3 regions of the Micromonospora sp. NPDC023814 genome follow, and region 2 is predicted to be linked to each of the others. Evidence: riboswitches for the same ligand, from Rfam matches in the RefSeq annotation. Region 2 holds a riboswitch; each other region holds the start of a gene.
The links. Region 2 has a riboswitch for cyclic di-AMP ahead of AB0G14_RS03650 (NlpC/P60 family protein). Riboswitches for the same ligand answer to the same signal wherever they lie in the genome.

Region 1 (3,200 bases), on a different contig from region 2:
GCCGCCTCGTCCCGGCTGGCGAACCAGGTCACCGGCCGGGCGGCCAGCTCCCCGGCCTTCGCCAGCTCGGCCGGGGACCAGACGGCCTTGATGCCGAGCCCGACCACGGCGTCGACCGGCAGCCCGGCGCGGCGGGCGGCCAGCGCCAGCCCGACCACGCCGCCGAGGGAGTGCCCCAGCACGACGAGCCGGTCCCCCGCCGCGAGCCCCGCGGCGATCCGGTCGGCCAGCCCGGCGAACGAGTACGCCGACAGCGGCGGCGACCAGCCGTGGCCGGCGAGGTCCGGCGCCAGCCACCGCCCCGTCCACCGGCGCTCCAGCAGCGGCGCCCAGGGCAGCCACACGTCCCCGGTCGCGCCCATGCCGTGCAACAGCAGCAGGACGCGCCGGCCGTCCCGGTCACCCGATTCGTCGACCATAGGCCGCAGTGTGCCACCCGCCGTACGCCCCGGCGAGGGCCGTGACCCGGAGACGACATCGGGCGCCGGCTCCCGGGGTGGGGAGCCGACGCCCGACGGGTGTCTTTGTCAGGCGGAGTAGCCGCGGGTGGCGGCCCAGTTCGCCAGGGCGATGGTGGACATCCAGTACGACGCGGTCGCCGGGTTCGCCGAGTCGGCGATCTTCACCAGCCGGCCCTCGTCCTGGTAGCCCACGACGGCGATGTAGTGGCCGCCGGGGAAGGAGTGCCAGCCGCCGTCGGTGTCCGTGGCGCTGCCGGCGACGTTGACCACGACGCCCCGCCCGTCCGTGATGGCGGCGACCACGTCGGCCTGGAGCTGGTCCATCTGCGCCGGGGTCGCGGCACCGCCCGGGATCATCCGGGTCCGGTACGGGTCACCCTTCACCGTCGCGTTCAGCACCCGGGTGGTGTCCTCGGCCGAGTCGGTGCCCATCTCGTCGGTGCCCAGCTGGGCGCCGAGGGCGTCCTGGCTGCGCGCGATGCCGGCGGCGCTGAGGGCGTGCCGGACGGCGGCCGGACCGCAGTTGTAGAAGGTGGTCTGGGCCTGGTAGTCGTAGTCCAGGGACTTGGACTTCGGCGGCTCCGGCTTGCGGGTCAGGTCCGGGTTCGGGGCGGCGCTGGTGGCGCTGGCCGACGGAGCGGCGCTGGACGCGGCCGGGGCGCCGGCCGACGGGGCGGTCGCGATGCGGGCGTCGCCACGCGAGGCGACGCTGCCGTCCCGCAGCTCGCTCACGGCCACCGGGGCCTGTGCGGCGGCGGGTGCCTCGTCGGTGCCGGCCAGCAGCGCGCCGGTGCCCGACGCGAGCACGAGCGCCGCGGCCGACGCGGCGGCCACCTGGTACGGACGCTCGGACGTGAGGCGACGGAGCTGTCGCTTGAGGTGGTGCTTCACGGTTTCCTCCACGGGCTCGGGGGGTGAGCGGCCGCCGGTCCGCGCAGGGGGGACCGACCGCGCGGACGGCGTCCGGCGGTGGTGGACCACTCAGGGGATGCGCCCGGAATGCCGGGCGACGGGCGGTGACCGGTGAGTCAGCTCGCGGCGTGCGGCCGGGCGAGCGCGGGCACCGCGGCGCCGTGGAGGCGCCGGAACGACCGGGGGGCGGGTGGGTGCTGCACGAGGATGGAACTCCTTCCGACGCCGCCGACCGGGTTAGCTGACGGATTCGGGCGGGAAGAACGCCCTACCGCGGGGCCGTGGCCCGCGGATTCACCCCGATGTTGCACTGGGTCCCCGGCTCGCCTGTTCACGATTAGGCGGGTCGGCGCGGCGTCGCCTCTTGCGATCGGGTACCGCACCGGACGGGCCGACACTACTGGTCGGCCCGCGCCCTGCCAACCCGCTCCCACCTGCTTAAACCTTGATCGAGAGACTTTTTTTGCGGTCAGTTCGACACTGACGCGACTCAATGGGACGACCGTTTCCCGACGCACCTTGCGTCGACAACCGGACGAGCGGCGGACATCGGCGCGGAATCGCCGGCGGGAATCGGCCGGGCCGCGCCGGATGACCGGTTCGGCACCGCTATGACCGGCGTCACGAAATTGCCCGGCGGTTCAGCCCACCCGCGCGGGCCGCCAGCGCGCGGCGAGCGCGGGCCGGCGCCCGGCGGACACGGGCCGGGCCGCCGGGAGCCGGCCCGGCCGGAGCCGGACCGCTGCGGCGTACGCCTCCCCGGCCAGGGCCCGCGCCGCCTCGGCGGCCAGGTCGGCGTCCCGCCACGCCGACCGTTCCCGCTCGGCGGCGGCCCGGTGGTCGGCCCGCTTCGCGTCGCGTACCGCCCGGGCCAGCGCGATCTCCTGCTCGACCGGGTGCCGGCGGGGATCCCAGCCGGCCCGGCGGCCGAACACCTCGCGGAGTTGGCGGGTGGAGAGGTCGCCGCGCCAGTGGGCCGCCACCGCCGCGTGGTGCAGCCAGCGCTCGCGGGCGGCGTACTCGGCGGGCGTGCGCGGGGTGCGCGGGGCGGGCAGGGCGGCGGCGCCGGTGAAGCGGCGGGCGGCGGTCTCCGCCTCGTCGTACGCCCGCCAGGCCCGGTCGGCCTCCTCCTGGGCGGCGAGCCAGTCGGCCCGCCACCGTCGGGCGGCGTGGGCGGCCCGGCCCGCCGCGACGGCCACCTCCTCGGCGTAGCGGCGCAGGTCGGCCGCCTCCGCCACGGGGTCGACCGCGGGCGGGGCGACCGGCTCGTCGGCGGGACGGACCCGCTCGGGGTGGGCGACCAGCACGGCGAGCACGGTCAGGGCCAGCAGGAGCAGGGCGGACCAGATGGCGGCGGCCCGCGGCACCTCGATCAGGAACTGGTAGACGACGGTCTCCATGGTCGGCACCTCACGGGGAGCGAGTGCGGCAGCGGGGCGCACGCGGCGCCCGGGTGGCGGGGCTCGGCGGTGCCACGTCCCGCCGCCGGGATGTGGCGCGGGTGGTGGAGAGCGGAGGACGGGCACCCTTGTCAACGCCTGCGGTGGCGAAAGGGGCCCTTCCTACGCCGTGCGGCGGGCGCGGTCGCGGGGCGCGCGGGCCCCGCGGGGTGGTGCGGATCAAACGTGCGGCGGGCCCCGGGGGCCGGCCGTCACCGGGGTGCGCCCGACCGGCGCGGGGGCCGGGCCGACGGTGACGGCCCCGGCGGCTGCGCCCGGGTCGGCCAAAGCGGCGGGGTGGCCGGGGCCGGTGGCGGCCCGGTCGACGGCGGCGGCCCGGTCGGGGTCGGCACCGTCGGCGACGACGCGGTGGTCGGCGACGGCCACG
Region 2 (3,200 bases):
GTCAGCTCTGCATCTTCCGGCTCTCGTCGCCGGCCGAGCACCCGTACGGCTCGGCCGTCTACGGCTCGCGCTACCAGGGGCAGCGCGGCCCGACCCCGAGCCGCTCCTGGCAGCACTGGCGCACCTGGCCGACCCGCTGACGACCACGAAAGGGCCCGCTCCGCGCCGCGCGCCGGAGCGGGCCCTTTCCGTCGTACGCGACGAGGCGGTTCAGCCGGGGCGGCCGTAACTGTGGATCGGGCCGTCGTCGACCTTCTTCATCTTGACCGGCACCCCGGCTCGGGAGGCGTGCACCACCCAGCCCCCGCCGACGTACATGCCGACGTGGTGCAGGTCGCTGTAGTAGAAGACCAGGTCTCCCGGGCGCAGCTCGCCGCGGGTGATGGTCGCGGTGACCCGGCGCTGCTGCGCGGCGTTGTGCGGCAGCGAGACCCCGGCCTTCGCCCAGGCAGCGAGCATCAGGCCCGAGCAGTCGTACGCGTTCGGGCCCTCGGCGCCCCAGACGTAGGGCTTGCCGATCTGGGCGCAGGCGAACTTGACGGCGGTGCCGGCCCCGCCACCGGGATAGCTGGCCGGGCAGGGGGCGGGGCGCAGCGAACCGCCGCCGCCGCTGCCGTAGATCCGCAGCCGCAGCTTCTGCAGCCGGTCGATCTCGGCGTTGATCTGCTTCTTCTTCGCGGCGAGCTGGGCCTCCGTCCGGCCGAGTTGGACGACCATCTCGTCGAGCGGGGCCTTCTTCTCGGCCAGCCGGTCGCGCAGCTCGGCGACCTGCCGCACGTCCTGCTGCTGGTGCTGGGCGAACCGGTCGAGCAGTTCGAGCTGGCCGACCATCTGGTCAGGCGAGCGGCTGCCCAGCAGGGCGTTGACGGCGGAGACGTTCTCGCCCTTGTAGGCGCGGACGGCCAGCGCGCTGACCTCCTCCATCGCCTGCTCGACCTGCCGTTCCAAGGGCTCGATCTGCCTGGCGAGGGCGTCGGCCTGCCTGCGCTTGGCGGCCAGGTCCTGGCGGGTGGCGTTGTGCCGTTCGATGATCGGTTCGAGCTTGTTCCAGTCCTCGTCGATCTGGCGCTCGATCTCGGCGACCGTCGGTTCGGCGTGGGCCGCCGTGGCGCCGCCGGTCAGGACGACGGCGAACGCGGCCAGGGCGGCGAGGGCGGTGGTGCAGCGGTACCAGCGTGGGCGCGGCGCAGCCGTCGTCGGGCCGGCGGGTGCCGACCGTGTCGACGGTGGCCGCGGGGCATGGTGTGCCACCGGGCTCCGTACTCCTTCTTCCCGTACCGCCTACCGGGTTAGCTGACGGGTTCGGGCGGGAAGGGGACGCCCTACCGCAGGTGCTGCGGATTCACCCCGGGGTACCTGGGTCCCCGGCTCGCTCGGGAGCGACTCGGCGGTGTCGGACCGTTACCGCCCCGGATGGGCGGACTGTCGCCGGCCGACGAATGACCAGAGTAGAGACCGTCGTTATCGATCCGCAACCCATCGCGCCGTGACACACCGTATTCACGCGGCCCGGGGAGGCCCGCAACCCCGGCGACGAAGATTTCCTTCCTTACGAAGTGATAGATGGAAAGGTATTGACCAGAGGTGCCGACCGGGGCGAAGGTGGCCCCACATTCGCCCGTCCGACCTGGGGGTCTGATGCACCTGTCAGCGACATCGAGGAGCAGACGCGTCCTGCTGGCCGCCGCCGTGGCGGCCGCCCTGGCGGCGACGCCGCTCACCGCCGCCGGAACCGCCGCCGCCGCGCCGACGACCGACCGGCAGCAGCAGTACGCCGCCGCGGCTGCGGAGTACGGCGTGCCGGAGAGCGTCCTGCTCGGAGTCTCCTACCTGCAGTCCCGCTGGGACACCAACGCCGGAACGCCGAGCACCAGCGGCGGCTTCGGACCGATGCACCTCACCGACGCGGAGTACGTCGCCGCGCTGCCCGGGGGCACCCACCACGACGAGGGCACCGAGGACCCGCGGGGCGACGACTCCCGCCCGTCCCTGGCCGAGGCGCACGAGCCGCCGGCCGCCCAGCCTCCCGCCGAAGCCTCGCTGCGGACGCTCGACGCCGCCGCCGGGCTGACCGGCGCCAGCGAGGAGGCGCTGCGCACGGACGTCACGGCCAACATCCGTGGCGGCGCGGCGCTGCTGGCCGCGTACCAGAAGGAGATCGGCGCCCCGGTCGGCGCCGACACGGACCCGGCGGCCTGGTACGGCGCGGTGGCCCGCTACTCCGGCGCGGACAGCACCGACGCCGCGGCGGCCTTCGCCAACGAGGTGTACGCCACCATCGCCGCCGGCGACAGCCGGCTGACCGACGACGGGCAGCGGGTCACCCTCGCCGCCCGCGCGGTGCAGCCGGAACGCTCCTGGCTCGACCGGCTGGGCCTGCGCAAGGTCGCCCGGCCCGACGGGCTGGAGTGCCCCGACACGATCTCCTGCGAGTGGATCCCGGCGCCCTACGTGCAGTACGGCCCGACCGTGGGGGACTACGGCAACCACGACCTCGCCGACCGGCCGGCCCAGCAGAAGATCGAGTACATCGTCATCCACGACACCGAGGGCTACTTCGGCCCCAGCGTCAACCTGGTCAAGGACCCGAGGCGGGTGGGCTGGCACTACACCCTGCGCTCGGTGGACGGCCACATCGCCCAGCACATCAAGACCAAGAACGTCGGCTGGCACGCCGGCAACTGGTACGTGAACGCCAAGTCCATCGGCCTGGAGCACGAGGGCTTCGCGGGGCACGGCACCTGGTACACCGAGGCGATGTACCGCACCTCCGCCAAGCTGGTCCGCCACCTGGCGCTGCGGTACAACATCCCGCTGGACCGGCAGCACATCATCGGGCACGACAACGTCCCCGGCACCGTCGCCTCGACCGTGCGCGGCATGCACTGGGACCCGGGCCCGTACTGGGACTGGTCGCACTACTTCGACCTGCTCAAGGCGCCGTTCACGTCGACCGGCACGCCGCACACGGGGCTGGTCACGATCGACCCGGACTTCGCCACCAACCAGCCGCAGTTCACCGGCTGCAACCGGCAGCCGCCCGGCGTGCCGAACCCGCCCCCGCCGGTGGCTCCCTGCCCGCTGCGCGGCTCGTCCGCGGTGATCCTGCACAGCGCGCCGAGCCACGACGCGCCGCTGGTCAACGACATCGCGCTGCGGCCCGACGGCACCCCGAACACGATGTACATCTCCGACCACGG
Region 3 (3,200 bases), on a different contig from region 2:
ACCCGGCAGTGACATGGTGGTGACCGACGGTTGCCGGACGGGCGGCCCGCAGCCGACACCAGCCCTCACAACCTGCGACCGGATGTCGGGATGGCTACCATTCGGCCGGTGGCCCTCCGCACTCCGCGCCGCCCGCACCGTCGCCCCGACCGGGCGGCGGTACCGAACGACCGCGACGGGCCGGGCCGGGCCGTCGCGGTGCGCGACCGGCCCGCCACCCCAGGGCGATCCGTTGCGGCGGTCACCCGGGCACGCCGAACCGACCGGCCTGCCGGCACGTACCCCGCCCTGGATTCGTTGGGAGACACTCGATGGGCGCCGACCACACCCGTCCCGCACCGTCCGCCCCGCCGAGGGTGCGACGGATCCTCGTCGCGACGGTGGTGCCCCTGTTCGTCGCCACCCTGATCGCGGCCCTGCTGCTCTGGCCGTGGGACGCCCCGGACGCCGCGCCCGGCACCGATCCGCCCCGCCACCACGGCACGGTGACCCGGGTGGTGACGGAGCCGTGCCCGCCCACCCCGGAGGCGCCGGAGGGCGCCCCGGGCGCCGCGGAGGGCCCCTGCGGCACGGTGACCGTACGCGTCGACGACGGCCCCGACGCCGGCCAGCAGGTGGAGACGCCCGTACCGGCAGGGCCGGGGGCGCCGACGGTCGCGGTCGGCGACGAGATCATCCTGGTCCAGCTCACCGATCCCGCCGACCCCTCGGCGAGCGCCTACAACATCGCCGAGCACCAGCGCGGCAAGCCGCTGCTCTGGCTGGTGGTGCTGTTCGCCGCCGCGATCGTCGCGTTCGGGCGGTGGCGGGGGCTCGCGGCGCTGGCCGGCCTGGCGGCGAGCTTCGCCATCCTGCTGACCTTCGTGCTGCCCGGCATCAGCGCCGGCAGCCCACCGCTGCTGGTCGCGGTCGTCGGCGCGGCACTGATCATGTTCGTGGTGCTCTACCTGACGCACGGGGTGACCGCGCAGACCTCGGTCGCCGTCCTCGGCACGCTGGGCAGCCTGGTGCTGACCGGCGTGCTCGGCACGATCGCCACCGCGGCGACCCACCTGACCGGGTTCGGCACCGAGGACGCCACCACGCTGTCGATGTTCCAGGCCGACGTCGACCTGCACGGCCTGCTGCTCGCCGGGATCATCATCGGCTCGCTCGGCGTGCTCGACGACGTCACCGTGACGCAGGCCGCGACGGTCACCGAGCTGGCGCACGCCAACCCGGGGCTGTCCCGGATGCAGCTGTACCGGGCGGCCACCCGGGTCGGCCGCGCGCACATCGCCTCGACGGTGAACACCATCGTGCTGGCGTACGCCGGGGCCTCGCTGCCGGTGCTGCTCCTGCTGACCGCCGACTCCCGGGCGGTGAGCCAGATCCTGACCAGCGAGTTCCTGGCCCAGGAGATCGTCCGCAGCGCGGTCGCCACCCTGGGCCTGATCGCCGCCGTGCCGCTGACCACCGGGCTCGCGGCCGTGGTGACCACGGCCGGCCGGCGCGGCGACGAGTCAGCCGACCGCGGCGCACCCCCGACCCCGCCGGCCCCCCGGCCGGCAGCCGACCGGTCCGAGGCGCTGGAGGCCCTCAGCGGGCCGCGCGCCGGAAACACCCCCTCCGCCGCCCCCGCCGGGTGGCCCGACCGAAACGGGAGCACGGACACCGCATGGTGAAACTCCTCAGCGTGACCGATCAGGACGTCCCGCCTGATAAACGCGTCACTGGTCACCCTCCGCCGTTACGAAATAACGCATTTAGTCGGCTTAGGGACGTAGATCCCCGGGAGGGCTCTCGGGTAACCTCGCTGCCGGTCACCGCCGAAGGCGCGCAGCGGCGCCTGCGGTGCCGCCGCCCAATCGCCGCCAGGCGAGCCGGGGACCCAGGTACGTGGGGTGAATCCGCGACAGCGGTAGGGGCCACTTCCGCCCCGAACCCGTCAGCTAACCCGGTCGGCGGTCGACGGAAGGGAAAACTGTGACGGCACCCCTACGCCGCTGGTTGACACCTGTGGTGGCCGTGATCGCCGCCCTGGCCGTCTTCGCCGGGCCCCTCCCGGCGGCGGCCGCACCCACCCCCCCGGCCCAACCCTCCGGCCACGGGGACGACGAGCCCAAGCTGCTGAACGACCTGATCGAGACGCGGAACCGCAGCTACGTCCAGGCCAAGGCGAAGCTCGCGAAGTCGAAGAAGCGCCAACTGGAACTGGCCCTGGAGGTCGACCGGGCGCAGGCCGACCTGGCAGCGCTGGCCCCGCAGGTGAGCCAGATCGCCGCCCAGTCCTACCGGACCGGGCGGATCGGCGCGGTGTCGATGCTGTTGGACACCGCCAGCCCCGACTCGTTCGTCAAGCGCGCCGCCGCCCTCGACGAGCTGAACCTGGTCAACGCCAAGAAGCTCGCCGAGGTGAACGCGGTCAAGAACCGCGCCGAGCAGGCCAAGCTGGCGCTCGACGCCGAGGTCCGCGAGCAGCAGAAGCTGACCAACGAGATGGCCCGCGGCAAGCGCGAGGCGGAGAAGGCGCTCGCCCTGGTCGGCGGCAGGGGGCTGACCGGCGGCAAGGTGGTCGCCACCTCGCCGGTGGCCCGGATGGCACCGGGTCGTACTGCCGACGGCGACTGGAAGCCCCTGTCCTGCACCGAGAACGACCCCACCACCTCCGGCTGCATCACCGCGCGCACCCTGCACATGTACAAGGAGGTCAAGCGGGCCGGCTTCAACCGCTTCGTCGGCTGTTACCGCTCCGGCGGGCCGTACGAGCATCCGAAGGGCCGGGCCTGCGACTGGTCGCTGCAGAGGAGCGGCTTCTCCCCCTGGCACAACGACGACACCTACATGTACGGCAACAACCTGACCGCGTTCCTGGTCCGCAACGCCGACCGGCTCGGCATCTACTACGTGATCTGGAACCGGCAGATCTGGTTCCCGGCGACCGGCTGGAAGTCCTACAGCGGCCCGTCGAACCATACGGACCACGTGCACGTGTCCCTGCTCTGACGCAGCCAACGACAGGGCCGCCCCGCGTCTGCGGGGCGGCCCTGTCGGCGTCTCTAGACCCTGTCGGCAGCTGTAGCCCTCTCGGACGCTGTCGGCGTCTCTGCGACCCGCTCCGGCGTCGCGCGGCCCGGTCCGGACGGGCTGTGGGCCCTGTCGGCGCTTCGGCGCTCTCGGCGCTTCTGGGACCCGTGGGCGGTTGAGGCCCACTCGGCGTC

Region 1: it holds a riboswitch for cyclic di-AMP, as region 2 does, so the genes downstream of both, AB0G14_RS07715 (C39 family peptidase) here and AB0G14_RS03650 (NlpC/P60 family protein) in region 2, are expected to answer to the same signal.
Region 3: it holds a riboswitch for cyclic di-AMP, as region 2 does, so the genes downstream of both, AB0G14_RS15810 (hypothetical protein) here and AB0G14_RS03650 (NlpC/P60 family protein) in region 2, are expected to answer to the same signal.

The regions. Positions count from the first base shown of each region.
Region 1 is NZ_JBFAAF010000010.1:60,140-63,339, forward strand. It holds gene AB0G14_RS07710 (alpha/beta hydrolase) at 1-419, opposite strand, end outside; gene AB0G14_RS07715 (C39 family peptidase) at 528-1,364, opposite strand; cyclic di-AMP (ydaO/yuaA leader) riboswitch at 1,585-1,727, opposite strand; gene AB0G14_RS07720 (hypothetical protein) at 2,015-2,773, opposite strand; gene AB0G14_RS07725 (hypothetical protein) at 2,993-3,200, opposite strand, start outside.
Region 2 is NZ_JBFAAF010000005.1:613-3,812, reverse strand. It holds gene dcd (dCTP deaminase) at 1-140, shown strand, start outside; gene AB0G14_RS03650 (NlpC/P60 family protein) at 211-1,251, opposite strand; cyclic di-AMP (ydaO/yuaA leader) riboswitch at 1,264-1,400, opposite strand; gene AB0G14_RS03645 (peptidoglycan recognition family protein) at 1,639-3,200, shown strand, end outside.
Region 3 is NZ_JBFAAF010000025.1:60,814-64,013, reverse strand. It holds gene AB0G14_RS15815 (YibE/F family protein) at 312-1,664, shown strand; cyclic di-AMP (ydaO/yuaA leader) riboswitch at 1,831-1,962, shown strand; gene AB0G14_RS15810 (hypothetical protein) at 1,966-2,985, shown strand.